3 regions of the Paenibacillus sp. S33 genome follow, and region 1 is predicted to be linked to each of the others. Evidence: riboswitches for the same ligand, from Rfam matches in the RefSeq annotation. Region 1 holds a riboswitch; each other region holds the start of a gene.
The links. A riboswitch is a leader RNA that binds a small molecule or an ion and turns the genes downstream of it on or off. The one in region 1 is predicted to bind cyclic di-AMP.
Positions count from the first base shown of each region.

Region 1 (9,970 bases):
TCGTCTGATTTTAGCCGATCCATAGCCGTCGGTGCGATCAGGATACCGTTCGCCGTATGAAGCGCCACGACGCTACAACCAAAGCGGGTACGGGCATTTAGCTCTGCTAGCGTTTTGCCATTCAGACATGCAGGTACATTGAGTTCCACAATACTGTATTCCTTAGACAACTCTAAATAATCGAGCAAATTAGGCGTGACTAGCTGGTGAGCCACCCGGATACCCATATCCCGTTCTGGATAAATAATCCGGTCCACACCGAGCTTTTCTAACGCACGCCCGTGCAGCACAGATATGGCTTTGGCTACAACTTTTTTCACACCCAGCTCCTTCAGCAAAATGGCGGTGAGGATGCTTACCTGAATGTCATCACCAATAGCAACAATGCCACAATCGAAATTACGGATGCCCAGTGATCGCAAAGAGTCTTCATCGGTAGCGTCCGCCACGACAGTATGTGTCAACATCTCACTCATACTGTCCACAACATCCTCATTCCGGTCAATGCCTAGCACCTCGCACCCCATATCCACCAATTGCAAAGCCAGGCTTGAGCCAAACCGCCCCAAGCCAATAACTACAAACTGCTGCGTTTTCATATCTACTCGAAAACTCCCTTATCTGAATCAATTTCATAAATGAGGATTTTGCACAAATCCCATAAGCGACTTCCAATGAAGAAGATATAGAACGAAATGGTTTAGTTCGTCTATATCTTGACTTCGAAGCGACTGGTATCGAATTTTGCAAAATCCTGAAATGATTAAACCAACGAAATGTATATGAAATGATTCATCCTATAATCATTTTGCCTTCCGGATGACGATACAATTCTTTACCCTTTTTCGGCCCCAGTGCATAAGCTAGCGTGAGTGGCCCCAGTCTACCTGCAAACATCGTCAGGGTAATCACCAGCTTGCCTATGACTGTTAAATCAGGTGTAAGCCCCATCGACAGCCCCACCGTACCAAACGCAGACACCGTCTCAAACAAGATCATCAGAAAATGATGATCTTCGGTTGCCGACAAAATCATGGTCACCCCGATCACGAACAGCAACCCCAGCAGTGTAATGGTCAAAGCCTTGTAAATTCGTCCCTGCGCAAGTCGGTACTTGAACAGCACAATATCTTCCCGCCCCCGCAGCATCGAAATCACTGCTCCAATGAGCAGGGCGAATGTTGTGGTCTTAATCCCGCCTCCAGTGGAGCCAGGGGAAGCCCCAATAAACATGAGTATGATGATAAAAAACTGCGTAGCCTGCCGCAAGCCTGCGATGTCCAGCGTATTGGCACCTGCGGTACGGGGGGTAACGGACTGGAATAAAGATCCCAGTAGCTTACCACCCCAATCAAGCGAGCCAAGAGTCTTTGGATTCGTAAACTCAAATACAAAAATCACGAGCGTGCCGACTACAATCATAGCGCCCGTCATGCTGAGTACCACCTTGGTATGCAAGGACAGTCTCTTGCGCTTGCGATATTCTGCCAGGTCTGACATCACTACAAAACCAATGCCGCCAGAAATAATTAGAAACATTGCGGTAAAATTAACAATCGGATCATATACATAACCTGTCAAGCTGCGAAATTCACCGAATAAATCAAAACCAGCATTGTTAAACATGGAGATGGCATGCCAGATTCCAAAATAAATCGCCCTGCCTACGGGCATATCAAAGGACCAGCGAACCGAGAATATCGTAGCACATACGCCTTCAATAACCAGTGAGTACAGCAATACCTTACGGATTAACCCGACAATTCCCTCTACAGAAGTCTGATTCATCGCTTCCTGCAAAATGAGGCGCTCCCGCAAGGAAATCCGACGTTTGAACACCAGCGCGATCAAGGTAGCCATAGTCATAAAGCCGAGACCGCCAATCTGAATGAGTGCAGCGATGACGACTTGACCAAAGGTTGTGAAAAAGGTCCCTGTATCCTTAACGACAAGCCCGGTTACACAGGTCGCAGAGGCGGCAGTAAACAAAGCGTCTATAAACGCAAGTGGCTTTCCTGTTGTATTGGAGACCGGCAGCATTAACAATAAACTACCTATTAGAATGATAATGGCAAAGCCCGCAACGAATATCTGCGGTGGAGAAAGCCGGAGCCAGCTTGCATTGGGATTCATCTATTCATCACTTCTCTCCTAATCCTTAAAACTATAAATCAGTGATTTAATACGGTGTAAGCTCGCTACGCGTTCCATTTGATCTTTCGATCGTCGTTGCCCCTGAATTTTTTGATTTTTCCAAACCTTAGTTAACTGTAATTAGCATTCCCTGAATACAGGAAGAATGCATGTCAAGCACTACTCGGCTCCTGTGCTATTGGCGGGCAGTAGCGAAGGGGGCAGAATTGTTCTGAAGAAGCGAAGCGTTTGCCTTTATCTCCGGATTTTAACCATTAAAGGGGGTATACAATCAAAAAATCCGGGGATAACAGCAATCGGAAGAATAATCTGCACCCGCAGCGGTCTAACCAATCCAAACACTTTTATACGCACAAAAAAAGACACCGGAAAACCGAGTGCCTGACTTGGTTCCTGCTCATAGCCTACGAGGTTAGCTGACGGATTCGGGCAGCACAGTATGCCCTATTTACACTTCCGATCCAGCAGGATCGGTTGTAAAATTCACCCCAGTAACATGGTTCCCCCGTTTTCCCATAGAAATTCGGCTCAACTGTATATCATTACCTATGTATTTCATAGGCATTGCCTCAAGATTATAATCCTTCTATATCCAGATCACAAAACCGATTTCGCCGAAAAAACGTGAAATTGGCTTTATTTTGCGAATGGGCATCGTTTAATCGCAGCTTATCTAATTTTATTGGAACTTTAAAGTGCTTTCACTCTATTTTCATGAATATCGCTTGTCTGTTGGCGGGAACCTGTGCAGTATGATATCTTTAATGGATGTTCTTATTTACAGATTAAGGAGGAAACTCATGAATCCTATCGGGAAACCGGTCGTGCTCACGGCCAACTTCAAAAAATTAGGCTTGCTGGGCGGGATTGGCCTGATTTGCTTTTTTATCTTTCAATTGCTTATTCCCTCGCTTAGCAATCCGAGTCCAGAATCAGTAATGAACGCAAAGGTCATCAGCAAACAAGAAGCGGTCATACACGCATTGGACTTCGCCCGCTCCGAGCTGGGCTATACTGAATCACAGCCTGAGGAGCCTGTCGTGACCTATCAGGCCGAAACAGATTTGTACGGTTATTTATCTAGAGAAAAACTACTTCAACAGTACGACCGTACATGGAAAAAAAGTTACCCTTACGAAACCTTTCGGGTCGATCTGCCTGAATCCTCAGCGAAGAGTAAACTGCAAATTCATGTGGATTTATCCACTGGCAAGGTCGTTAGCTTTAAACGGATCACCTTCAGCACCAATTACACACAGGCTGATATTTCTACGGATGAACAAGCACGTAACAGGCTTGTACGTGTGGCTGAGGACGGCATGACGCTCGAAGCCAAGGAGCAGGCGGCCGCAGTATGGGTCAAGCGCTTTGGCTTTAAGCCGTCGGATTTGAAGCTTGCGACCACTGAACAAGAAGGCGGATTAAAGTATACCGTAGACGATAAAAAAATCGGCGCCTCGGTACTTACACTGGCTTTTACTTTTGAAGAAGGTGATGTTCGCTCCTTCACCCAAAGCTTTTCGGCCCCGTCGTCCTATACCGATTATATCGAAAAGCAAACATTTTGGGCGAATTTGATGACCTATGCGGGTTATGCCCTATTTAGCTTTGTACTGGGTGTACTTGCCATTGTGTATGCGTCACTCACCCGACGACATACTTCATTTGTACGCGGCATTGTTCTATCCGTTGTATACTTTATTGCTAGTATAGCTGGGACCATGAACATGCTGCCTTTATTGCAAGCAGAAGCAGGCGGTAAGGGCATGCTTATATTTCTTATGGTTTTCCAGATTGGTGTTACCTTTTTCATGGCTGTAGCGCTCTACTTCTCCTTGGTCGGCGGTGACGGGCTTATGCGTCAGGTTGGACTGAATGCATGGCCGCGTGCGAAAGAGCCGGGCTACGGGCTGTATGTGCTTCGCAGTATGTATGTTGGCTACTTGTGGGCCTTTATTTTGCTCGGGGTACAATCCATTTTGTTCTTTATACTGGAGCGCACATTTAATACATTCTCCACCACAGATGCCACGCAATCCCCTTACAATATGGCTTATCCATGGCTACTGCCGATTATGGCCTGGATGGCAGGTATTGGAGAAGAGACTGTCTACCGTCTGTTTGGTATTCCGATGGTCAAAAAAATAGTAAAAAATACTTTTGTTGCTTGTCTGATCACCACGCTGATTTGGGCACTGGGACATACACTTTATCCAATCTATCCGGTGATTTCCAGACCTATTGAGCTGACTTTTCTTGGTTTGCTGTTCAGTTTTGTGTTTCTGCGTTACGGCTTTATTGCCGCCATGTTCAGCCACGTTATTTTTGACAGCATTCTAATGGGACTTAGTGTGATGAGTCTGGGAGACACTGTGAATGTGAGCGCTGGTCTATTCTGGATCTTACTTCCAGCCATCGTGGGTTACATCATTTATTGGTTTAGTCCTAAAAAGCCAAATCGAATTATGTTTGAACCTATAAAAAAAGAGGAGCCGTATTCTACGACTCCTCCTCCCGAAGGGCAGCTATAATCTGACGCGCAAGCTTATCCCCAATAGAGAGAGGCCGGAAGTCTTCGACACTGGCCTCTCTTATTTTTTTGAGCGATCCAAAATGCTTAAGCAGTAACTTACGCCGTTTCTCGCCGATGCCTGGAATAGAGTCCAGCCGGGAAGTTACCATAGATTTGCCGCGTTGCTCGCGGTGGAACGTAATGGCAAAACGGTGAACCTCGTCCTGAATCCGTTGCAGCAGATAAAATTCTTCGCTATTGCGTGCAAGTGTCACGGCCTCAGAGGACTCTCCCACTAATAGTTGGGAAGTTCTATGTTTGGCATCCTTCACCAGACCACACACAGGAATGAACAAACCCAGCTCATTTTGCAATACATCGGTCGCCGCCTTAATTTGTCCACGTCCACCATCGACAACGATCAAGTCGGGACGTTCCAAATTTTCCTTAAGCACACGTTCATATCTACGTCGGATAACCTCACGCATTGTTTCATAATCATCGGGTCCCTGCACAGAACGGATTTTATATTTTCGATACTCCTTCTTGGCAGGCTTGCCATCAATAAACACGATCATGGCTGAGACTGGATCGGAACCCTGGATGTTGGAGTTATCAAACGCCTCCACCCGGTGCAAGCTATCCAGTCCAATGGCACGCCCGAGATTGCTTGCAGCTTTGGATGTCCGTTCCTCATCCCGCTCGATCAGCTTAAACTTCTCATCCAAAGCAACACGTGCATTTTCCGTCGCCATGCCTGTCATTTGCTTTTTCAGTCCACGCTGCGGTACAAGTACCTTTACATCCAACCATTCAGCCAGAGCGAGAGCCGCCGTACTCGGGTCCTCCAGTCCACCGGATAGTTGGGTTTCTGTTTCCTTTACTCCGGTATCTTGGTCACCAACTTGGTCTTGATTTGTTGCTCCTGCATAAGTTGCCCGTTCTTCAGCCACCAGCAATGAGTCAGCAGAAGGCTCTGTCTCCGTTTGTATCGCTTTCTCATCTGTCTGTCCGGTAGCATCGGTTGTAGCTGCACTGTGGAGTACAGTTTCTGCCGCAACCGGTTGATCGACATTGACCTGTTCCGCCTGCATCAGCTTAGGAGAATCTGGAAGCAATATTTCTTGCGGCACTGCCGGGTTGTCACTATAATATTGCGTCACATAGGACATAAAATCACTGTAAGCTTCACCGTAGAAAGGAAAAGTCGACATATGGCGCTCGATCATTTTACCTTTGCGGACATATAGGATTTGTACACACATCCAGCCCTTATCTACTGAAAAACCGAATACATCTCGATCCTTCGCATCCGATGTGGTGATTTTCTGCTTTTCCATCATCGCGTCGATACTGATAATCTGATCTCGCAGCTCCTTGGCCCGCTCAAAATACAATTCCTCTGCGGCCTCCTGCATTTTACGCTGAAGATCCTTTTTAATTTCCTCATGTCCCCCGCTTAAAAAGGAACCAATCTCCTGACCAATCTGGTCATACGTTTCCTTCTCGACCTCTTTCACACAAGGCCCCAAACATTGATGCATGTGATAATACAGGCACACTTCCTTGGGCATTACACCACACTTGCGTAACGGATACATACGATCCAGCAGCTTCTTCGTCTGATGTGCTGCGTAGGAATTCGGATATGGTCCAAAATATTTTGCTTTATCTTTCAGAACGCGACGGGTCACCTCCAGCTTGGGGTGTGCCTCGTTCGTAATTTTCAAATACGGAAAGGTTTTATCATCCTTCAACAGCACGTTATAACGTGGCTGGTACTTTTTAATCAGGTTGCACTCCAATATGAGCGCCTCCATATTACTTCCTGTAACGATATATTCAAAATCACGGATATCGGAAACCAATCGCTGCGTCTTGCCGTTATGGCTACCTGTAAAATAGGAACGGACCCGGTTTTTCAACACTTTGGCCTTGCCGACATAAATAATGGTGCCTTCGCTATTCTTCATCAGGTAACAGCCTGATGCATCCGGCAGTAACGCTAATTTGTGCCGTATGTTCTCCAGCGCCTTCTCCTGATTCTGCAAGTCCTCCGCATAAGGTTTCATTCGCCCGGTTCCTCCTTCCATTCTTAATAATTACTCAACTAACTATTTATAATATATAGGAATAGTACACAAAAACGCCCCCGGTATTTACAACCGGAGGCATTGACCTTTCATGGCCGCTCCACCAAGCCCCCGCGGGAGCATGGGTCACATGCGATGATTATTGGTGTTTAGTAAGCATGCTTTTCAGTGCTTCTTTGGAGTTCAGACCTACCACTTTATCGACAGGCTGTCCGTCTTTGAAGACGATCAGGGTAGGAATACTCATCACGCCGAAACGGGAAGCAGACTCTGGATTTTCATCCACGTTCACCTTCGCGATTTTGACGCTGTCGCCAACTTCTGTGGACAGATCCTCCAGAATAGGAGCGATCATTTTGCAAGGACCGCACCATGGCGCCCAAAAATCAACCAAAACGGTTCCTGTGCCTTCGACTTCTGCGTTGAAGGATTGATCGGACACGTTAACAATTGCCATTGTATGTTCCTCCTTTATAGAAAAGTCAAGATTATTATAACCTGTAATGTCTGTTTCGACACCTTTTAATTATATCACAATAGTCTTTTAATTGTAAGATATCAAAATAGCAGACGGAAAAACGCTTACCCCCGCTGATTTTTTCCCTTTACGGTAATGACATCTACAAAAGGACGAATCCGGTCCATCAAGCGTTGTCCTTTGTACATTTCCTCTCCGTCCTTGCTCGTGAAGCTGAGATGCTTCTCCAGCCCCTGCAATGAGTAATTGGAAGTATAAAAGGTCGGTTTGCGATTCATTCGGTAATTCAGTATGGAGCCCATCACATGGTCCCGTACCCACGGGCTTAAATTTTCAGCACCAATATCGTCAAATACGAGCAGATCACAATTTTTGAGCATTTCGGTCGTTTCCTTCAGCTTCTGCCCGTCCTGAATCATGGACTTTAAGTCCTCCACAAAATCAGGCATATACACGATCACACCGTTCAGACCCGACAGGGCCAGCTCGTGCAATAGATAGCCCATCAAAAAAGTTTTACCCGTACCAAATGTACCTTCCAGATACAGTCCTTTTTTGGATAGACCCTGACTTTTCGTTTCTTCAATGTAACGGAATAGCTGTGTGACGGCAGGCATACGTTGTGAATCTTTGCGCGCAATTTCAAGAGCGTTATATCCCTCCAGAAGGGCGCGTTCATCCACATAAAAGCTTTTAATTCGCTGACGCACCCGTTGTTCATGTTGGGAAGCAACCAACTTCGCACATGGGGTCCAAATGTCCACGATTTCGGCTGTTCCATTCGGATATTCCACGCCCAGCTTGCAAAAGTGGCCCTGAAAATCGTTAGGACATCGTTCCAGCCCCGGACAATTGTCGCAATTTCGACGATCCCGGGAATACTGAAAGAGCATGCTCATGTTGAGTCGCAATTGTGTTTCGTCCACATCAGGATGAGCAGCACAAAACTCCTGCACGAGCGGATCATTTAGAACTTGATCGGCTACATTGCGAGTGCGCTGGCGAAACGAAGGGTTCTGCATCTGCTGTAGCAAATCGCCCAGTGATTCCAAGAACGCTCCTCCTTTCTAAAATGTGCAGAGCTATGGACACCTACACCTTTTTCTGTTTTCCGGATTGCATTCGTTCGGCCAGACGCAGCAGTTCATCCAATTCTTCCTCAGATACAGACTCCTCGGAAGGATGATCCTGAACGATTGGAATGGATGGCTTGGCTGGCCCGTTATTTTTGGCATATGCGCGGGATCGACCGCCGGAAGGAGAAGCAGAGGACTGTTTTCCTTTTACCTTGGCTTGATCCCTTATATATTGAACGGCTTTTTCGTAAGTGTTTACCTGCTTAAGCAGCATGTTGGAAGCAACGGCCTCGACAAAGTTGCGGTTAATCCGCTGATCGCTCCCAGATACGAGCAGTGACATTAAATAATGGATCAGCACGTTGATGACTTCACCGGGCAGCTTATAGCTGATATCAATTTTCTCGAATATATCCAGCAGGTTACCGGGAACCGTGCCGGGAAAAAAGGTTTGCAGCAAACGACGATAAGGCTCGTTGCGCAACATCATATTATACTGGTGAATGTCACATTTGGCTGTGAATTGTGGTGGAACCTCCACATAAAATTCCATTTCCACAGCCTGTTCTGCAGGCGGCTCTTCAGATGTGGAAGTTTCCCTCTGGCGCAAGGCGACCACTTTGGCGGCCTGTACCTGCTGTTCCTCCTGACGCTTCCGATCCTGTCTGGAGTGCTGACTAGCTCGAAGCTGAAGCTCATCGAGCAACAAATCGCCTGCTTCGGTAAAAATACCATCCTCATCCAGCAAGCGACTGATATCCTGTACAGAAAGGTCAAATTTGCGAACAACGTAATTGACCATGCCTAACTGCTCGTGCTCAAACCGAAGACGTTCCACGTGCTTACGATTGGCAGATTCACGCGGAAAACGGAGAATAATATCTGCATAATTCAATGCTTCCTCCGATTCTGACGCTAGTGCTCCAGTCTGACGACTAGTGGACACCTCGGACAGCGCCTGCTCCAGTTCATAATCTATAACATGGGTATTCAGTTCAAATAACTCGTAGAAAGGAATCGAAATATTCTCTTTATTATAGGAAGATTGCGACCATTCGCTAGATTCCCTGCTCCACAACGATTCTCTAAGAGAGAGCACTGCAAACTTACCGATTTTGTCTCTCAACAAAAGGGTGAGATGCTGTGTTCTAAAAAATTCAGCAGGTGCAAGCGGTGGCTGCATCTCATATTCGTACATATAGTCGTCCGTTTCGGGTGCATACAGCCTGGACGTCTGTAACAGACCGACGGCCTCCAGCTTGGAGGTCTGTTCAATCAAATACTTGCGTCCCTTCTCACTCGGCTCCAGTCCCAGTGTCAGAAAAAGGCGACGCTGCTGTTCCAACGGCGAATAACCGATTTGTCCAACTGGCACATGCTGGAACAATAGTCGATACAGACTGACCGCAAATGCGCCTACCATCGGCTGATAGACGCTTCCCAGCATCAATTCATCCAGTGCGCTCAAGCCAAATTCCCGATAAACGCAATAGCGGTGGTTCTCAGTATAGTGCAGCAGGTTTTTCATCCGCATTCCAACATTCTTCCTTTCCTGACATAACGGTCTCCAAGATGTTTTTCTATTCTATCATACTTGCCTTCTCGTGGGACCAACAAAATAAGGGCAATTGTTCTCCTTTTTGGCAGCCATATTCGT
Region 1 covers NZ_JBSIEZ010000001.1:4,398,720-4,408,689, forward strand. Annotated here, with positions in the region: gene ACWGXJ_RS20030 (potassium channel family protein) at 1-599, opposite strand, end outside; gene ACWGXJ_RS20035 (TrkH family potassium uptake protein) at 793-2,133, opposite strand; cyclic di-AMP (ydaO/yuaA leader) riboswitch at 2,541-2,693, opposite strand; gene ACWGXJ_RS20040 (CPBP family intramembrane glutamic endopeptidase) at 2,955-4,685, shown strand; gene uvrC (excinuclease ABC subunit UvrC) at 4,654-6,738, opposite strand; gene trxA (thioredoxin) at 6,899-7,216, opposite strand; gene dnaI (primosomal protein DnaI) at 7,342-8,289, opposite strand; gene ACWGXJ_RS20060 (replication initiation and membrane attachment family protein) at 8,330-9,847, opposite strand.

Region 2 (9,970 bases), 2.9 Mb from region 1:
TTCAGGCCCTGAAAACCTCGGTAACGCTCACGACCCCGCTCTAATTTGGCTTGATCAAAGGAGAAACAGAGCACGTTATAAATCTCTACATCCAGTGGAATGTCCTCATATGAAGCGATGCGGGTATGTCCGGTCTGTTCATATTGTTTTTCAGCTGCATGTAATAAAGTATCCAGCGAAATATCCGGGTTGGAGCTCAGCAAGCGGTCCATTTCAACAGCAAGCAGCTGATGTCCGTTTTGTGGAGAATAAATAGCGCGGTCTGTCATGACCTCATAGTAAAAGTCGTTGTCATGCAGCCAGCTCAGCACTTCAAACGTTTCACTGCGGCCCATAGGAGTAGAGGTTAACTGACGACGATGCACATCGTGTACGGTTGCACCGTTTGCTCCAATGACTGGAGTTATAAGCTCTGCTTCCTCTAGCTTCGTCCAGGCGTCATAAGCGGCTCTACCAGTGGCAATTGTCACCTGAACGCCTTGCTGCTGTGCTTGGCGTATAGCCTCCGCGTTCACTTTGCTTATTTTTCCTTCCTCGTTCAGCAGTGTTCCATCCATATCAATCGCAAACAGTTTCATTTCTCTCCAGCTCCTGTCTTTTGATATCTCTGTGATAAATCTTGAGTTCTAGCTAAGCAGTTTCATATTTTATGAGGGTACAACAACTTCAACATCATAATGTTGCAAAATTTCCAGCATCGCTGGTTCTGGCAATCTGTCGGTAATCACGATATTAACTTCAGACAGATCGGCAAAACGATATGGAAAATTGATTCCGAATTTCGAATGGTCCGCAAGGATGATCACCTGATCTGCCTGCTTCATCATCTGATGCTTCAGCATACCGTCTTCTTCATGAATCAGGCTTAGTCCGTGGGCAGATATACCACCAATCCCGATAAAGGCTTTGTCTACAAAATAGTGAGACAAAGTGGCGATCACGGAGGAGCCATATACATATCGGTGTTCTTTTTGCAGGCGGCCTCCCAACAGATGTATGGAGACACCGTCTTTTCCAGATAGCACGTCAGCCTGATTGATTGAATTGGTGATGACCGAACATTCCTGCACATTCAGTCTTTCTGCACACGCCTGTACGGTGGTAGAGGAATCCAATATAATACGATCCTTATCTCGTACCATGCTGGCAGCCAGCTGTCCGATCACTTGTTTCTCCTCGGATACAGTAAGTAGTCTTTCGTTATAATTTCCAATTGGATCGTGATGAAGTGTAGGGAGAAGAGCGCCACCGCGGGTGCGAATAATTTTTTGATGTTCTTCAAGTTTTACGAGGTCTCGACGGGCCGTATCTCGTGAAACATTAAAAAATTCACAAATATCATCCACCGAAATACGTTTATGAAGCTGTAAGTAATCAACGATTTTTAACATTCGTTCTTCCTGATACATAGAAAGCTCCTCTGATATATAATTATTTCGGTATCTTGTAAGTGATTATAAGTAAATACAAGTGATATTGCAATCGTTCATCGCTATTTTCAGGATTTTAGTGATTTAAGATAAGGGATTGTAAGTTAATATGCATTTTGTACTTATAAAAACTGCTTTTTTAAAAATTTTAGAAATAAGTATTGCCATTCGTTATTCTATTTGATATACTCTTTCTTGTCGCCAAGTTGGCGCATAATAATAAGGCCCGTTGGTCAAGGGGTTAAGACACCTCCCTTTCACGGAGGTAACAGGGGTTCGAATCCCCTACGGGTCATTGTTGTCTTTATAGACTACATGTTGCATGCTTAAGGGAAATTCCTGAGGTCTGGTCTAATGGCGGACAGCTTGGATGAACAGCATGAGCCATTAGCTCAGTTGGTAGAGCACCTGACTTTTAATCAGGGTGTCGAAGGTTCGAGTCCTTCATGGCTCACCATTTATATTTTGTTATGCGGTCGTGGTGGAATGGCAGACACGCTATCTTGAGGGGGTAGTGAGCGTACGCTCGTGGAGGTTCGAGTCCTCTCGACCGCATCAATGGAATAAACGGAAAAGTCTCTCGCGGTAGAGGCTTTTTTTATTTGTGTAGTGATGTAATAAAGTAATGATTATGATGAAATAATGATTCCATAGTATAATATAATGCCATAATGTTATAGAATGATAAGTATAAACTTATGAAGTGACGGTGAAAAATATGGACACTCAACTGTTAGGAAATATATCAGAAAATATTTTGGGCTTGTTTCCGATTGTGAAGAAGAAATTTTTCACCTACGGTCCGCTCGATTTCCCATTACATTTGTCGCCTAATAACTTTCAGGTATTACTGCTTCTGCGTGAGGTGCGCTTGTCTACGGTATCTGATTTATCCAAACAGCTCAATGTCTCACGTCCGAACATGACTCCTCTTCTGGACAAACTGGTGGAGCATGGGTTGGCTGACCGCCAGTCGTGTGATTCGGATCGCAGAGTCGTGAATGTGGCGATTACACAGGAAGGCGATGCTTTTTGTGAACAGGTATTTCATACCTTCTCCAATAAAATTCAAGAAAGACTGGTGTATCTGCCAGAAGAAGATTTATTGCATCTGAGCGAAACTTTGAATGAATTGAAGCATATCTTACTTAAAATCGACAACGCTGCTACGTGATTAGCGTAAGTGAACTGGCTTAAAGACCGCCCTTTCTTCGGAAAACAGGCGGTTTTTGTTGCGTGTTGTGGTATAATGGAAACCAACATACATAATTCGGTAATTTTAGCATACGTGATCTTTGAAATGAGAACAGAGAACATGATATCGTTATTTGAGAGCCTGCTAGGGAGGAAGGAACTTCTATGCAATCTATTTACCATCGCATTGAGGAACTCATCAAGGAACGGGGAATGACGAAAAAGGCGTTCTGCCAGCAGTTAGGCATTAGTACAGGGAACTTCGGGGATTGGAAAAGAGGAAAAACGACGCCGGGCACGAATAAACTCATTGAAATCGCTTCTTTTTTTGATGCCAGTCTGGATTGGATTATGCTGGGTCGAGATGTACAGGGTGAGGTGCTGAAGGAGTCGCAAGACCCTTATTTTTTTGACGCTTCAGGGCAACTGAATTGCCAGGGGGAACCGCTTAGTGAGGCGGAAAGAAATTTTATACTTGAGTATATTGAATTTACCCGCTTTCGTAAAGAGAAAAACCAGCGCAATTCTACTATGGGGTAATGGTTGCTTAGGATTTGATGAGGATTACTAATGAGTAAGGCTGAAAAATGAAAATTATTTCAGAAAAAGTTACTGTGTCGGAGGGGAAACATTTTGGGAGATCAAACTATTTATCAGCGGATTGAAGCTTTGATTAAGGATCGCGGAATGACCAAGAAGGCATTTTGTGAAAAACTTAAAATCAGTTCAGGGAATCTCGGTGATTGGAGAAGAGGTAAAACAACGCCGGGTACCGCCCATTTGATTCAGATTTCGGACTTTTTTAATGTATCGCTTGATTGGTTAATGAAAGGGATTAAGCCAGGGGAAGGCGTACTTCAGGAGCAGAAGGCTGCTTATTTTTTTGGAGTGATGGGGCCACTGAATTGCCAGGCAGAAGATCTTGAGACGGAAGAACAGAATTTTATTTTAGAATATGTTGAATTTGCGAAATACCGTAAGCAAAAAAGTGAGAAGGATAAAACAAAGCCGGAATAATTTTTTGGCTAAAGATCGTCTGGGTTGAAAACCCGTAAACGAACTGGAGGGGTTCGCTTTACGGGTTTATTTGGTTTCTGGGTGATATGGAATGACCTATATGTAACTGGAATGCTTGTTGGATTTAGAGTGGCGGTGCCTCCTTATAATCGTTATCGTCGATGTTCAGAATTGCAGCAACTTGTTTTCTGTACCTTTGTGCTTTGCGGGTGCCGTGAATCAGATTGGACAAGCGTGAAGGCGGAATATTGTGTGTCTCACAAAATGTTTTCTGATCCAGTCGAAGTTCGACAAGCCGTTGTTTGATGGCCCACCCGAAGGAGGTGACAGGCATTTTGTTGTTCAAGAGAAATCGCCCCTTACGGATTCTTGCGGAATAATTGGTGTGTTATAATAATCATCAGTAAACATGTTAGAATTAACCATCTGAAACTATGATACACTTTTATACGTGTTTTTACAATCGCAAATACGTTATTTTGTTGAATTAATTACTTAATTAAGTGCTAGGTGGTTCTGATAACCCGTCTAGAGTCTACTAATAGTGTGAATTTCGATTATGTGTGAATAAAAAACACTCTGCCACCTGAGGAAAGGGACAGAGTGTTTTTGGTGTTGCTGCCAGATTGGTGAAGCGACGCATCAGGGGGATGCTGGAAGGCGTTTGAATAGACCTGAGGAGGAAAACAGTCTAGGCTCATCCAATTGGCTATTATGGCTCATATAAAGCGGTAGAGTGATGTAGGAGTTGCACCAATGTCTGTGAAGAAAGCGACGCTGAAATGTGGTTGGCTCAGGTTCGTTAAGCTTCTTCCATGCGGAGAGCAGCTCGCTGGTCATACGCTCCATAAAAGGGTTCTTTTCCTCATAGGGAGGATTGAGTAGTTTGAAGGCATCTTCCACACAGAAGGACACCGCTGCGCCAAGATAGCCGTGCATGGTCTGTTCTACATCGTTTCCGAGGAGGAAGTTAATCCAGGTGTGAACGGTAGCGAGTGTGCCAATTGCATTGTATTGAATGAGTATAGATTCCAACTGGTCAAATTCAAGCCAAGGATAAAGAGCCTTAGCGAGCTTAAGTAGACGCTGACCGGATAGACGCAACTCCTTCACATGCTGCAAGGAGGGACGTTGGGTATGCAGCATCTTATCAATGAGAGCGATTCGCCAACCGTCATTCTGCTGGATGGCGACATACAGACTTTTGATAGCCATGCCGTCAACGGTTGTAAATTGAGGATACAAATCATCCAGCATGTAATGTTCCAGATCTTGTAGACTGTTCAAATGTCCGTTGCGGAATAGTTTCTCCAGTCCGTTAAAACGGGTGAAGCCACCAACAGGTAGGGAAGGGTCCAACAATAATGCATAGTTCAGCAAACGGTTGCCTTTATGCAGGGCGGTTCGCCTCCTCGAAGTGAATCCTTATGTTATATTATTTCACTCTTTACTTAGGGATAACGAAAAAATTCGAAATGTATGTAATATATTTTTACATTTTAGTAGCCCTTTTGTCAAATTAAATATTATTATCGCTCATATATGTTAGGTAAAATAACATATAAAATAATTATTATATTTGTGTTTACAAATAGTTGATGAGAGAGTATAATAAATCTGTTGCCTCAATACATTATGATTTGCGGTCGTGGTGGAATGGCAGACACGCTATCTTGAGGGGGTAGTGGGCGTACGCCCGTGGAGGTTCGAGTCCTCTCGACCGCATTATATGCAAGACCTAGTTGAAAAAGCATCCTGACACGGTTTACGTGAAGGGATGCTTTTTTTGTTTTAATAACTGTGATAAAGAAGAATATCAGTTTTGCTGCAAAAGCTTCTCTATATCTCCCGCCAGCTTATCTGGAGTGGTTTGCGGTGCATAGCGCTTAAATACGTTACCTTCTCGTGTAATTAAGAATTTAGTAAAATTCCATTTGATCGCTTTGGACCCTAATACCCCCGGAGCTGTTTGGGTCAGGTAGCGAAATAAGGGGTGCGCTTGATCGCCATTGACATCTGTCTTGGCGAACATCGGAAAGGTAACACCATAATTGATCTGGCAAAACTCGGAAATCTCCTCGCTGGAACCTGGCTCTTGTTTGGCGAATTGGTTGCTGGGAAATCCTAAAATTTCGAGCCCCAGTTCATGGTACTGGTCATATAGCTCTTGTAACGCTTTGTATTGGGGGGTTAACCCGCATTTGCTGGCTGTGTTCACAATAAGCAGAACATTCCCTTTATATGTGGATAACGGAATTGGTTTCCCTTGCAGGGTTTGCGCATCATATTCATAAACGGTCATAGTATCTCTCCTTATTCAATATTCAGCAATTAAATTGTAAGCAATTCAAAGTAAGGTTGCAAGTCTGGAAAAGCTGTATTAAGCCTTTAGCCGCTGTAAAATCGTATTTTGTTCAAAACAGTAAATCGCATTGCAAATGGAGCGAATTAAGGTGTTTCTTCTTATAAAAGCGGGTTCAATCGGTGTTTAGCTGGTACATATAGCGTATTTTCTTCTCTTTTTACAAAAAAAGGCCAAAAACGCTCTACCCTACGCCAATATTGACATGCTTGTCATTTTCGAAAAGGGATGAAAAACAGAGATTGAGTGAGCTGTGAGAAGCATAGTTGCATTGTAAGCGTTATTATTAATCTTCTATGCTCTAAAGGCCGATTTATAACCCCGCAGTTGAGCTTTACAGTCTTCCATGCGCGGGTGTATGATTCAAGACGTAATTTCAAATTAACTTGAATGAAGCAACAACGAAATGTCTATAGCGCTGAATTTTGCAGTTGCAAAAGCGGGGGAACCAATCGAGACTGTACGGCTTGCCGTGGGTCTCATGGGGTGAATTTTCCGGTCAAGTGCCAGAAATAGGGCGACTCTCACGTCCGAATCCGACAGCTAACCTCGTAAGCGTACAGGGAGAGGCAACAAACCGCCGTGTGCAGCCATGGTTTATTTTATCATGGATATGTCAGAAGCCGGAGGAAAGCCTTTTTCCTTCGGCTTCTTTTTGTTGTCTTTTTATACCGGGAGAGGAGCTACTGATGGAAGGTCGGTTAATTATTGTCACTGCACCGAATGAAGCGGGCAGAAGTTTTGTGAAATTGCTTATTTTCAAAAAATTGGCGTTTGCAGTTCTGACGAATAGCGCCCAGGAGGAACGACAGCTCAAAAAAATGGGTGTGGAGCACATTGTCCGCATCAATACCATGCAAGCGGGAAAATGGAATTTTCCAAAAAAAGAAATTGGTAGTGTGTATTTGTTCGAGAACAGCTTGAATCTGACTTGCCGTTTCCTGCAAATATGTCGGCCGCTAACATCGGAATCGATCTATGTTATTACGCACGGCTGTAATCCACAAGGAATTTATCGAGGATTGGGAGCGGACCATGTGATCTACACATTGAACGGAGAGGTGGGTTTTCTGCTGAACGGATAAGCACTTATAACATAGTTGTTTTATGATTTTATGATGAAATAAGAATGGCGATCTGAGGACCGATACGGAGGGTATGAACATGATGGATATATACATGCTGCTCGTCATGGCTGTGAGTTATGGAGTGATACTGCTGTTTGTACGCTGGTGTGATGCGCAGACCTCTAAAGGAGGACGAAGAGGATGATCGTTATACTTGGGCTTACGGCTATTGTGTTTATGTATTTAATCTACGCACTCCTGAACCCTGAAAAGTTCTAGTCACTGGTAGGGATAGAGCGGGCGGGAACAACAGATCTGAACATTAAAGCATCATAGGTAGCAGGTTTTCGCAAACGTGTGCACACAATTGGTGCTCTGGAAGCAGGCCTGTTGTTCCAAACGCAGGAGCATTTTGAAGGAGGAATAAAGGATGGAGCTGCTTCAAATTGGAATTGTGATCGTTATATTGCTGCTCTTGGTAAAGCCAATGGGTACATATATGTATCATGTATTCTCGAATGAACCCAATCGGACGGATCGGATTTTTGGCAGAACAGAAAAGCTGATTTATAAGGTAGTAGGCTTGAAGAAAGTGGAGAGCATGCGTTGGACTACGTATGTTATGAGTTTCATTGCTACGAACGCCGTGCTTGTGGCAATCAGCTACTTGCTGTTGCGTTTACAGGGAATGCTTCCCGGTAATCCGGCTGGAAACAGTAATATGGAAGCATCACTAGCTTTTAATACGGTAATCAGCTTTATGACGAATACGAATCTCCAACATTATAGCGGAGAAAGCGGGCTTACGTATCTGACACAGATGGCGTTCGTCACGATGATGATGTTCACTTCGGCTGCTTCCGGTTTTGCGGTTGCTGCGGCTTTTATGAGAGGATTGACGCGGCGCGGTGAAGGAATGGGCAATTTCTTTCAAGATTTTATTAAAGCCATTATAAGAATTTTCCTGCCGCTGGCCTTTGTGCTTACGCTGGTGCTGGTTGGATTGAAGGTACCCCAGACGCTACAGCCTACGGCGGATATTACGACGCTGAGCGGAACACAGCAGCAGATTTCTATGGGACCCATTGCTTCTCTGGAGTCCATCAAGCATTTGGGGACAAACGGGGGGGGTTATGCGGGAGCTAACTCTGCGCACCCTTTTGAAAATCCAAGTCCTTGGACGAACGTGCTGGAAATTTTGGCAATGTGGGTAATGCCGGCTTCGTTGCCGTATACCTTTGGATTGTTTGCCCGTAATCGTAAGCAGGGCTGGATTATTTTTAGCTCCATGATGGTATTGTTTCTTATTTTTCTATCCATTACGTATGTGTCTGAAAAGACAGGTAATCCGTTAATCCAGACACTGGGTGTGGATGCTTCTCAGGGAAGCATGGAAGGGAAAGAGGTTCGTTTCGGCATTGGACAATCGGCATTATTCACTGCGGTCACAACAGCGGCAACGACAGGTTCAGTCAATAATATGCATGATACACTAACCCCACTGGGTGGTATGGCTGCTTTGGGAGAAATGATGCTAAACGTCATTTTTGGCGGCAAGGGTGTCGGACTGATGAATATGCTGATGTATGCGATTCTGGGTGTGTTTATATGCGGACTGATGGTCGGGAGAACTCCGGAATTTATGGGGAGGAAAATTGAAGGCAAGGAAATGAAGCTGATCGCGATTGCCATTTTGGTACATCCGTTTCTCATTCTCGCCCCAACTGCACTTGCATTTATGAGTCATTGGGGATACGATGCGGTCACGAACCCTGGCTATCACGGGTTGACTCAGGTGCTCTATGAATATGCGTCATCTGCCGCAAATAACGGTTCGGGATTTGAAGGCCTTTCGGATAACAATGTATTCTGGAACATGACGACGGGGATGGTTATGTTCTTCGGCCGATATGTATCTATGATTGCATTGTTGGCTGTGGCGGCTTCGTTGAATGCCAAAGCACCGACTCCGGTGACGACGGGGACACTGCGCACGGACAACAAGTTATTTGGAGCCATTCTGATCGGGGTCGTGCTGCTGATTGGTGCGTTGACCTTTTTACCCGTCATCGTATTGGGACCTGTTGCTGAATTTTTGACCATGTGAAGAAGAAAATGAGAATGGATGAACGGGGTGTTTGATCATGAAGGAACAACGCAAACACATGCTGGACAGAAGCATCTTGAAGCATGCGATCAAGGATAGCTTTATAAAATTAAATCCGATGATTATGATGAAAAATCCTGTCATGTTCGTCGTGGAGATCGGTACATTGGTCGTGCTGCTCATGTTACTGTTTCCTGGTTATTTTGGAACTGGTAAGGAAATGGGCTTTAACCTGGCCGTGTTTGTTATTCTGTTGTTTACGTTGCTTTTTGCTAATTTTGCCGAAGCGCTCGCAGAGGGGCGGGGTAAGGCACAAGCTGCCTCTTTAAAAAAATCCAAGCAGGATACACAAGCTAACAAGCTCATCGGAAATGACATTCAGGTGGTTAGCTCAACCGAATTGCGTAAGGGGGACGTGGTTATTGTCTCCCAAGGCGAGATGATTCCAAGCGATGGTGAGGTCATTGAAGGTCTGGCTTCGGTGGATGAATCTGCAATTACGGGAGAATCGGCTCCGGTCATCAAGGAATCGGGTGGTGATTTTTGCTCGGTAACCGGCGGGACGCGGGTAGTCAGTGACCGGATTAAGGTGCGAATTACGACAGAGCCGGGCGAGACATTTATTGATAAAATGATTTCGCTCGTGGAAGGCGCACAGCGGCAAAAAACGCCGAATGAGATTGCACTGAACACTTTGTTGATTAGCTTGACGATTATTTTTCTAATTGTGGTGGTTACGCTAGCGCCGATTGCCCGTCATTTTAACATTGATTTGCCTGTTCCTGTGCTGATT
Region 2 covers NZ_JBSIEZ010000001.1:1,455,324-1,465,293, forward strand. Annotated here, with positions in the region: gene ACWGXJ_RS06785 (Cof-type HAD-IIB family hydrolase) at 1-578, opposite strand, end outside; gene ACWGXJ_RS06790 (DeoR/GlpR family DNA-binding transcription regulator) at 648-1,409, opposite strand; tRNA gene ACWGXJ_RS06795 (tRNA-Glu) at 1,654-1,725, shown strand; tRNA gene ACWGXJ_RS06800 (tRNA-Lys) at 1,812-1,887, shown strand; tRNA gene ACWGXJ_RS06805 (tRNA-Leu) at 1,903-1,985, shown strand; gene ACWGXJ_RS06810 (MarR family winged helix-turn-helix transcriptional regulator) at 2,149-2,604, shown strand; gene ACWGXJ_RS06815 (helix-turn-helix domain-containing protein) at 2,790-3,164, shown strand; gene ACWGXJ_RS06820 (helix-turn-helix domain-containing protein) at 3,258-3,641, shown strand; gene ACWGXJ_RS06825 (Rha family transcriptional regulator) at 3,766-3,987, opposite strand; gene ACWGXJ_RS06830 (urease accessory protein UreF) at 4,284-5,021, opposite strand; tRNA gene ACWGXJ_RS06835 (tRNA-Leu) at 5,284-5,366, shown strand; gene ACWGXJ_RS06840 (glutathione peroxidase) at 5,458-5,943, opposite strand; cyclic di-AMP (ydaO/yuaA leader) riboswitch at 6,410-6,577, shown strand; gene ACWGXJ_RS06845 (hypothetical protein) at 6,693-7,088, shown strand; gene ACWGXJ_RS06850 (potassium-transporting ATPase subunit F) at 7,272-7,349, shown strand; gene kdpA (potassium-transporting ATPase subunit KdpA) at 7,501-9,177, shown strand; gene kdpB (potassium-transporting ATPase subunit KdpB) at 9,215-9,970, shown strand, end outside.
Region 2: linked by a shared signal. The riboswitch ahead of ACWGXJ_RS06845 (hypothetical protein) and the one ahead of ACWGXJ_RS20035 (TrkH family potassium uptake protein) in region 1 are both predicted to bind cyclic di-AMP.

Region 3 (9,970 bases), 4.4 Mb from region 1:
CGGCGGACTGGCCGGTTGCTGGCGGAATGTAAGTGATATAGTAAAATCCGAATATTTAATAGTAAATATATCATCTTCGTACGTATTTGTACAACAATTACCACTATAATATGAAAGAAATATCTAAAATCAGGTCAAAAGTCGTACTGCATACACATCTTTACAAAACCCTCTTAGTCCATTGTAAATCCGTGGCACTTTGGCTTCCTTCGATACCAGTCCGAACACTGTAGGTCCACTACCTGACATCAGCACACCGTCTGCTCCTAAACGGATCATGGAGTTTTTAAGATGCTCTACCTCTGGATACAGCTTTAGTGTTACATCCTCAAGTACATTCCCCAGCGCGTTGCATACATCGGTAAAAGAAGCGTTATGGATCGCATGCTCCATCTGGCGGGCAGACGGGTGGTGCGCAATCTGATCTGCTTTGACACGACCATACACTTCAGCCGTCGATACATTAATCGGCGGCTTCGCAAGGATCACCCAGCATTGTGGCGGATTCGGAAGTGGCTTGAGCAGTTCTCCGCGTCCACTTGCTAAAGCTGTACCCCCTGTAATACAGAAAGGTACATCTGAGCCCAGTTCCGCACCCAGCACCCTTAATTCGGCATCCGAAATACCAAGCTTCCATAGCTTGTTCAGTCCACGCAGCGCTGCGGCAGCATCACTACTTCCACCCGCCAACCCTGCCGCCACCGGGATATGCTTATCCAGATGAATGTGGACGCCCGTAGACACGTTATAACGTTCTTTGATCAGACGAGCAGCCTGAAAAGCCAAGTTCTTTTCATCCAATGGTATGTACCCGGCTTGACTTGAAATAATAATGGTATCACGCGGTAACTCAGACATCGTCAATCGGTCAGACAGATCGACCATGGTCATAATCATTTCGACCTCGTGATAACCATCATCCCGCTTACGTAGAACATCAAGCATTAAATTGATTTTCGCCGGTGCTTTTTCATATATTTTCAAGGCGTTCACCCACCTTCAACTTTTCCCTCAAGACAGCTTAACATATTATATCAGACTCAGCGTGTCAAGTCATGAGGTTCAAAAAAGCGGAGATGACCCGGTCTAATCCCGGATATCCCCGCTTTTCATCAGCACCACCGATAGCTACGATTTGCGGGAAGCTGCCTGCTCGGCAAGTTGGATAGCCCGCTTGACCATATTGCCCGCATCCTTGGCTTTAATGCCTCCCCAGCCTTCTTCCTTGACCGTGTCGTAAAATCCAAGATCTTTGGCCAGCTCGTACTTTAGCTCCTCCGACATGACACTCCGTCTTCTTCGGCTCATACATACGCCTCCTTCGGCAATGGAATAAGGAAGATCATTCCCGGCTTAGTATGTACAGAGATGTCATGCTTCATCCTGCTCTGTATATACAAAACGGCCCCGTCATTTGAAATGACGAAGCCGTCGTTAAACCTGCAAAGCTGGTATAAATCACGAAATCAATTAAGGTGTTTCAAAATATTCGACTACACTTGTATGGGAGTCGGGATCATATACGCTGACTTCTACCGACTCGGTAAGAATGTCAGCATAGCTGTAGGAGACACGTTTAAACGTCTGTTGCTCCTGATCCAGCTTGACGATAAAAACAGAAGGGTACGTTTCTTCCAAGACACCAGTTCGTTCGACGGTCTTACGGCGTCCGCCGTTAGCCCGCAGCAAAATTTTTTGCCCTACATGTGCGTCGAGACTGCGTTTGATTTCCAACAGCGTATTTTTAGCCATTGCCTAACGACCACCTCTTTCCTTGTCCATTATAACGAATTTTAGAGGGATTGTCAAATCAAGCTAAATATTATAACAACACGAAAAATAAGTTGTCAATTTAATTTTTTGCGAACAGGAATAATTTATATAAAAAATGACAAAAAGCCTCTGAAAGCAGAGGCTTTTTGTTCAGGTTAATCCTATTGGCACATTTGAATCCTAGATTGCGGAAGGCGTTACTTTAAGCGTTGATAAATTTTCAAGCTTCGGCAGGCCGATGCGATAGCTTCCCCTAGTTTCAATTCCACCCACTCCGCGACTGCCACTGATTGTCTGGTGAAACAGGTCCCCCATGTTGACCGTATCACGGATCGAAGTAAAGGCCGCCTTGGCAGCCACGTAAACGGGGTCCAGCGCGTGAATCAGGATACGCCCTGGTGAGCTGGCGAAGTTTGCTCCCGCACGTAGTAGCGCCTCAAAATGGGACTGGCACGCTCCCGCTACAATCGTCAGCGAATCCAGATGACGTTCATATTGTCTTGCTACCTGAATTGCCGCCACAAAATTTTGCGAATTTTTATAACTTTTCAAGCTGTACAAATCGTAAGGCTGTGGCTGCTTCAGCACACCGTCATGTCCGGTAATGACTACGATATCCGGACGGATACGAGGAAGCAGTCGGTACAACGTGTCCGCCATTGCCGATTCGTGAACGTGATGTCCCTCTGCAGGAACACGGAGCTGTTCATATAAACTGAGACATTTTTTCAGATAGCTGGGATCTCCATCCAGGTGAAGAACCTTTCCCGGCATTTCAAAATACGTTGACTCAACCGGATCACTCCAGTCCCCTACCAGAGCTGCCTGACTACGAGCAGCTTGCTGCTGGCGTGCCCGTTGCAACAGATTAAGAGACTCACCAGCCTTAATGTGGGCCTGCTGAGTCTTACCGCTAATCTGGTCTGCAGGCACTCTGACCAGATCGTTCACCGGGGAATCGGCCAGCAGCCGAAATTCTATTCCCTTAATGATCGCTTTATCCCGCTGGATGTCCTCAACACGAAACGTGACATCTCCACCGTACGATTTCCGAACGACCAAGTCTCCTAAACTCATCACACTGTATCACCCCTCCTATATCGTATGGGTGAATGCACAGTTTGGTTCCAGCTTAGGATATACCTGCCTCCAACAGCACAGCGCTGAGACGCGCAAATTCCTCAATACTTAGCGTTTCTCCTCGACGGGAGGGTTCAATACCAGCTTGTTGCAACAGCGGCTCCAGCGTGTCCCTGTTCTCTTTGGTGAAGAAACGGCTTTTTAAGTTATTGGAAATGGTTTTACGACGCTGGGCAAAAGCAGCATGAACCACTTCAAAGAAGTGCTTCTCATCCACCACTTCCACCGGAGGGGCTTCCCGTACACGCAGCCGGATGACTGCAGACTCCACATTTGGCTGGGGAATAAATACTGTATTCGGCACAGTGCAGACTAATTCAGGTTCGCTGTAATATTGCACTGCAATGCTCAGACTGCCGTAATCCTTCGTTCCAGGAGACGCAGCCATGCGCTCAGCCACTTCTTTTTGGATCATAACGACGATATTCTCCAGAGGGAGCTTGTCCTCCAGCAGCCTCATCAGAATCGGTGTAGTAACATAGTACGGCAGATTAGCCACGACACTTACTTTACTCACGTCTGCAAAATCGGCTGCGAACACCTCTCGCAAATCCAGCTTCAGCACGTCTCCATGACGTACCTTCACATGCTCGTAAGGGGCCAACACCTCTTCGAGAATTGGCAGCAGCCGCTGGTCAATCTCGACAGCGGTAACTGCCTTAGCCGATTGCGCCAGCTTCTCGGTCAAAGCGCCAATCCCAGGACCGATCTCAAGTGCACCCTTCGTCTCATCCAATCCGGCAGCATTTACAATCTTATTGAGAATATTTTGATCAATCAGGAAATTTTGTCCCAAACTCTTTTTGAACGAAAAACCGTGCCGTTGAATAATTTCCTTCGTACGCCGCGGTGTTGCTATATCTTGAATCCCTGTCATACGGACATCACAATCCTTCACTTTCAATTTGTGCCAGCGCCCCGGCAAATTCCTCGCGGCTGATCTGAAATACAGAGAGCCGTTTATGTAGCTGCTTTCCGTTACAATAACCAATACCCAGCACATTCCCTAAGGCCATACGGCGTGCAGCAGCATTGGGATGGGTGATGAGTCCAGCATCAATCAGGTCCGCCCACTCAATCAGCGGGTCGGCGCCTTCCACTGTCGTATGGACCCGTGCAAGAGCGTGTCTGATCGCTTCTGGCGAGGCATTCTCCACGCCAATATCTCCTTTACGCGTCGCTTCTGCCTCGGGTATAAAGGCCTGCTTGCAGCCGGGTACCTTGGAAGCGATAATCTTACGGATGCGCTCCCCTGCATGATCGGGATCGGTTAAAATGATGACCCCCCGCCGCTCCTGCGCCAATGCAATTTTACGCAGCGTCATTTTATTAATGGCGGAGCCGCCAGTTTCTATCGTATCCGCTTCAACAGCGCGGCGAATGGCCACCGTATCATCCCGGCCCTCTACCACGATCACTTCCTTGATCATTTGCGTTTCCCTCCACTGCTACACAGCAAGCTATATTTATCTTTCCCTGCTTTTGAAAACAAAATAAGAAGAGGATATCCTCTTCTTAGCATGGCATAACTATGTTGTTAATACTATCGCATTGCCCTCAACATACACAACCTGTTTTAGTTGATTTCAGGCTTTACCGGTCCGATAACATATACGGTTTTACCGTGCTTACGACCAAATTGGTTGGCTCGGCTCAAACTCTCATAATACACATCGATTTTGTGGCCTTTAATCGCGCCACCGGTATCCTCCGCACGACGGAAGCCCACCCCTTCGATGTACACCCACCAGCCGATTGGAATTATACTCGGATCGACCGCGATGGTGCGTCCTTCCGTGACACGTGCGCCGGATGCAGTACGTGTACCGATACCTGGCTCCTGTGAGGAATACGCCGTCATGGAGACATTTTGTAAAACTTTGCTATATTTAAAATTTACGCCTGCTTTACGGACAGCACTGCCTGAACTAACCGTTGTTGCCTTAACCGCATCATTGGGACCGACGGAAGCAGCAAGAACGACCGGTTTTTTCTTCGTTCCTACCGCAATGACTTTATCCACACGGTTCTGTGCAACTTCCTTGTTAACCAGCTGTTTGGATACCAACTTTCCATCATGATATACCTTTTGAACGTGCTGGACGACCACACCCGATTTGCCGCTTTGAATGACCCGATTATCGCCTTTATAAAGACTCGGATCGGCCGTTTTGATGACCTGATAAGGCACCTGTTTTTTCTGTTCGACCTGCTGTTTCTTCACACGGACGATTTTTATGTCCATGTTAGACGAAACAGAGGCATCCAACGCAGGATAAACTTTATCCGTTGATGATAATTTATAGCCCGAGGTACGAATGGCACCTTCTACTGTATTTTCTGTTGTGTACAGCTTTTTCGTCTCATTGCCTGAAGATACTTTAACCTGATTGGCACGTTTAATGACTACGCGATCGCCATCCTGTATTGCTCCATTTAGCGGCATGGAAACTGTATCATGCGGCTGAAGTGAAATGGAATGCTCGCTCAGCAAATCTTGAAGCTTGGATTCCCGGGTTTCTACCGCAGACGCCTTGCCATCGATGACAAAAAAGACTTGTTTTTTAGATTGCGTGTACATCAGAATTGAAATCATAATCGTTAGCGCGATTAGAAAAATAGCAACCAAAGCAGCCTGGCGCACATTCTCTTGCTTCCAACGCAATACGTAAGACATGCTGGATGAGCGTGACTCATGGGTATCCTTTTTTTGGAAAATGCCCATTTCCTCCGTCCTCCTTACATAGCCCGCCGTCTGGAGTAAGACATAGTTGAGATTTGACGTGACTATAACAGATTTTCTACAAGACAAGCCCAAACTACGACTGTCCTGCACCATGTACCCGTCTTCGCGGCATGCTGTCCTCCCCTGTTTAACCACAGTATGATGACAGATTTTCTTTTATTCACAACAAAAAAAGCCAGAGAAAGAGACTAGAGAGCTCTTTCGTGGCTTCCGGCATGTGTGAATATGCGGGAAAACTCATGCACGAGATGGCTTCTCTCTTGTTACGCTTACGGGGTTAGCTGTCGGGTTCGGACGTAGAGAGTCGCCCTAGCTTGGGTCAACCGCTCATGGCGGTCGCCTTCACATTCACCCCGAAGACCCAGAAAGAAATCGAAATACGGCTCCTCCACCTGTTCAATCCCATCCGGGAAAAGAATTTAGGTCGAGCCGGCTGGCGGAAGAGACGTTCCCTTCTTGCACATACGCCGGACATACTGTAAGCCATATCGGTTCCCCCGTTCCCTGTAAAAGGGACTCAGCGAGACTGGTTCATGAAATGACTTGTTGATGTTTACATTCAAACAACAATTCACTGAAAAGATGATATCCTGTTTCTATGCATGTTGTAAAGCAGGTTTCAAGTACATTTTTTAAAATATTCGGTTAAAATATTGTAATATTCTCGAGTTTCCTGCAACAAATTCATGATTAGCTTCGTCTATCTCTTTATTTTGATCGATTTCTTCACTTTTTCATTGAATGTCAAATCGTTCCAGGGCATTTCGGGTCGTTATTGACACTAATTCCTCCACTGTAATCCCTTTGATTTGGGCTGCAGCCTCTGCTACCAGTCTCACATGTGCAGACTCATTTCGCTTCCCACGAAACGGATGAGGTGTCAGATAGGGAGCATCAGTTTCAATGAGCAGACGGTCCAGCGGCACCTGTGCGAGCACCTCTTTGGGCTGCTTGGCATTTTTGAACGTTATTGGACCACCGAAGGAAAGGTGAAATCCCATATCCAGCACCATTTTGGCTGTCTCCCAGCTACCCGAAAAGGAGTGCATGACTCCACCAATCTCACTCGCTTTTTCCTCGCGCAAAATCTTAACAATATCTTCATGGGCATCCCGGTTATGAATAACAATGGGCATCTTGAGCTCACGAGCCAGACCAATTTGATTTCGAAACACCCGCTGCTGCACATCCTTCGGTGATGTATCCCAATAATAATCCAGACCGATCTCCCCGATGGCTACAACCTTTTTATGACTGCATAACGATGCAATCCATTCTAGATCGCCCTCCTGCATTGTAATAGCATCCTGTGGGTGCCATCCAACTGCCGCATAAATAAAATCATACGTCTCGGCCAATTTCATGGTGGATGGAATGGTCTCACGATTAAATCCGATATTGATCATCCGCGTTACTCCTGATTCGACAGCACGTGCTATAACTTCTTCACGATCTTCGTCAAATTGTGGCGCATCCAAGTGAGTATGAGTGTCGAATAAATCCAAGGTTTACATCTCCTTTTTTTACTTACATTTCTATATAGTTGTCTATTCTTTGACAAAATAATTCCTTATTTCGGCAGGAAGCCTGTCTTTTACCGCGTTCAATTTATTCTGGGGAAAATACATATGATATTTCCCTCGGTGAATACCACTTATTGAGCGCACAATTTCCGAAACTTCGGATATTTCACTCACCTCGCCCTGACGTCCAAGCAGTAAAATCTGGTTGTCCGTCGAGCCACCCTGCCGAAACACATCATAAGGAAGATCTGTCGGAAAATCAATTTCAAAATCATATTCAGGGTGCAAACCAGCCTCTTTCAAAGCTTCTCGAATACTGTCAATGGTATCTGTATCCATATTTTCAATCTCTACATATTTATACAATCTACGGTCCATAAACCGGCTGCTCAAATCACTTAAAATCTCGTCCTTTTCTCGTTTCCACTGGCTAAATACGGTCTGGATTAATGACTCGTCGAGCATCAGATATTGCTCTACTGTAAGATCTCCTTTCAACAGATCCGGCAACGGGTCCAGCAGAAATCCAAACTCATATCCGTTTTTAAACAATTCCTTTGCTCGCTTGAAAATTTTACGTAAAAGGATTTCCGAGCTGCGTGTTACAGGATGAAAATAAATTTGCCAATACATCTGGTAGCGTGACATTAAATAATCTTCTACTGCATGCATACCTGATTCCTTCACAACAATTCTCCCATTATGAGGACGCAGCAGTCGTAAAATACGATCCAAATCAATCGTGCCGTAGTTGACGCCTGTCGAGTGAGCATCCCGCAACAAATAATCCATACGATCGGCATCTAGCGGACTGGTTACCAGGTTGACAACAATCGGTTTATCATACGTTTTGGCTATAACCGCAGCCACCTTTTGTGGAAGCTGCTCGTCGACTTGTCGTAGCACGGCGTTGATCTTCGTGTCTCCCAGTACAATGCGGCATGTCCAATCCTCATGGTTCATATGAAAGGCTTCCTCAATTGAATGAGAAAATGGGCCGTGCCCCACATCATGCAATAGAGCTGCACACAGAGCAACCAACCTTTCCTCCTTCGGCCAATCCGGGAAATCTCCACGTTCAAATTGAGAAATAATACTTCTCGTAATCTCATATACGCCCAATGAGTGTGAAAACCGGCTATGCTCCGCTCCATGAAACGTAAGATACGACGTGCCTAACTGCCGTATGCGCCGTAAACGTTGGAACTCCGGCGTGTTGATCAACCGCCATATCACAGTATCCTGAACATGGATGTAATTATGTACCGGGTCTTTAAAAACTTTTTCTTCACTGAGTGGCTGGTGCAAGATATCAGCTCCTTTAATATTCGGAATAATGGATTAAAATACAATAAAATCCTAAATGGTTTCCCTCATTCGACATTCTTTGTCGTAATATGTCGAATTATAGTTTTTCGACATTTCCAAATCGACAAACTGAATAAATCATCAATGAGATAAGGCAATACACACAAGTAAAGCTCTTTAATCTAAATACTTTTGCATAATCAGACTGTTACTACATTTTTAAGGTTGACTGTTTTGGGAATCGTTGGTATAGTAAATATCAGAAAAGAGAAAATTTTGTCGAATCATGACACTTATATTATTTTAAACGGCGAGAGGAGCCTGATTTATTATGATGAAATCCACTGGTATTGTAAGAAAAGTTGACGAGCTCGGACGTGTTGTTATTCCAATCGAATTGCGCCGTACCCTGGGAATCGGAGAGAAAGACGCTTTGGAAATTTATGTTGATGGCGAACGCATCATGCTTAAAAAATACGAGCCAGCTTGTATCTTCTGCGGCAATGCTGAGAACGTAATTTACTTCAAAGGAAAAATTGTTTGCCAAGATTGCATTTCTGAAATCCCAACACCTGTGACAAACTGAGAATTTTAGTATATAATAGACTTATCAGATATTGTTAATTCTAACCTTTTTCATATATACTCCTTGTTGCCTTCCACGGTTTGAACCCAACCGTTGGAAGGCCCTTTTTTGTTTAGGCAGATATTCATAAGAGTGCGTTGTAAACATCTCTCTTGGAGATTGAACGATCTGTGGCTGTACGCTTCATTGCATCCTTGCGTGTGAGTCCCTCTGCCTCATAATGTGCGACGTGGGACTCCAACGTTAAAGACTGCCACCATGCCTGACGTTCCTGTTCCTCTTCCTCTTCGTCTTTCCCTTCAACCACCAGACAATATTCACCAATCGGTGGATTCTCCTCTAGTTTAGCAAGGCATTGCTCCACGGTTCCCCGCACCCATTCCTCATGCAGCTTGGTCAGCTCACGCGCAAGCACCACTTTGCGTGAACCTAATGTTTCCTTCAACACCATCAATGTCTTCACAATACGATGAGGCGATTCATAAAAAATAATTGTGCCGTGAGATACCTGAAACGATAGCAACAGCTTCTCTAGGTCCTTTTTCTCCCGTGGTGGAAAGCCAGCGAAGGTGAACCTTTCTGTATCCAGTCCTGAGGCAATTAAAGCCGATAGTGCCGCATTTGCTCCTGGGATAGGAATGACGCTAATCTCCGCTTCCAGTGCCAGTTTGACCAGATCCGAACCAGGGTCAGAAATGGCTGGTAGACCTGCATCGCTAACCAGTGCCAAATTTTTTCCTTCTATTATATAACGTATCAGTTCAGGCCCGCTAGCAGCCTTATTATGTTCATGATAACTGAAGAGCATATCCGGTGTAATTTCGAAATGAGTGAGCAGTTTGCGTGTCTGCCGTGTATCTTCAGCAGCGATAATACTACATGATTTTAAGGTGT
Region 3 covers NZ_JBSIEZ010000001.1:26,010-35,979, reverse strand. Annotated here, with positions in the region: gene ispE (4-(cytidine 5'-diphospho)-2-C-methyl-D-erythritol kinase) at 130-984, opposite strand; gene ACWGXJ_RS00165 (small, acid-soluble spore protein, alpha/beta type) at 1,129-1,308, opposite strand; gene veg (biofilm formation stimulator Veg) at 1,471-1,752, opposite strand; gene yabG (sporulation peptidase YabG) at 1,954-2,850, opposite strand; gene rsmA (16S rRNA (adenine(1518)-N(6)/adenine(1519)-N(6))-dimethyltransferase RsmA) at 2,906-3,790, opposite strand; gene rnmV (ribonuclease M5) at 3,798-4,343, opposite strand; gene ACWGXJ_RS00140 (3D domain-containing protein) at 4,490-5,638, opposite strand; cyclic di-AMP (ydaO/yuaA leader) riboswitch at 5,910-6,192, opposite strand; gene ACWGXJ_RS00135 (TatD family hydrolase) at 6,394-7,164, opposite strand; gene ACWGXJ_RS00130 (HD domain-containing protein) at 7,207-8,490, opposite strand; gene ACWGXJ_RS00125 (AbrB/MazE/SpoVT family DNA-binding domain-containing protein) at 8,822-9,076, shown strand; gene rsmI (16S rRNA (cytidine(1402)-2'-O)-methyltransferase) at 9,201-9,970, opposite strand, start outside.
Region 3: linked by a shared signal. The riboswitch ahead of ACWGXJ_RS00140 (3D domain-containing protein) and the one ahead of ACWGXJ_RS20035 (TrkH family potassium uptake protein) in region 1 are both predicted to bind cyclic di-AMP.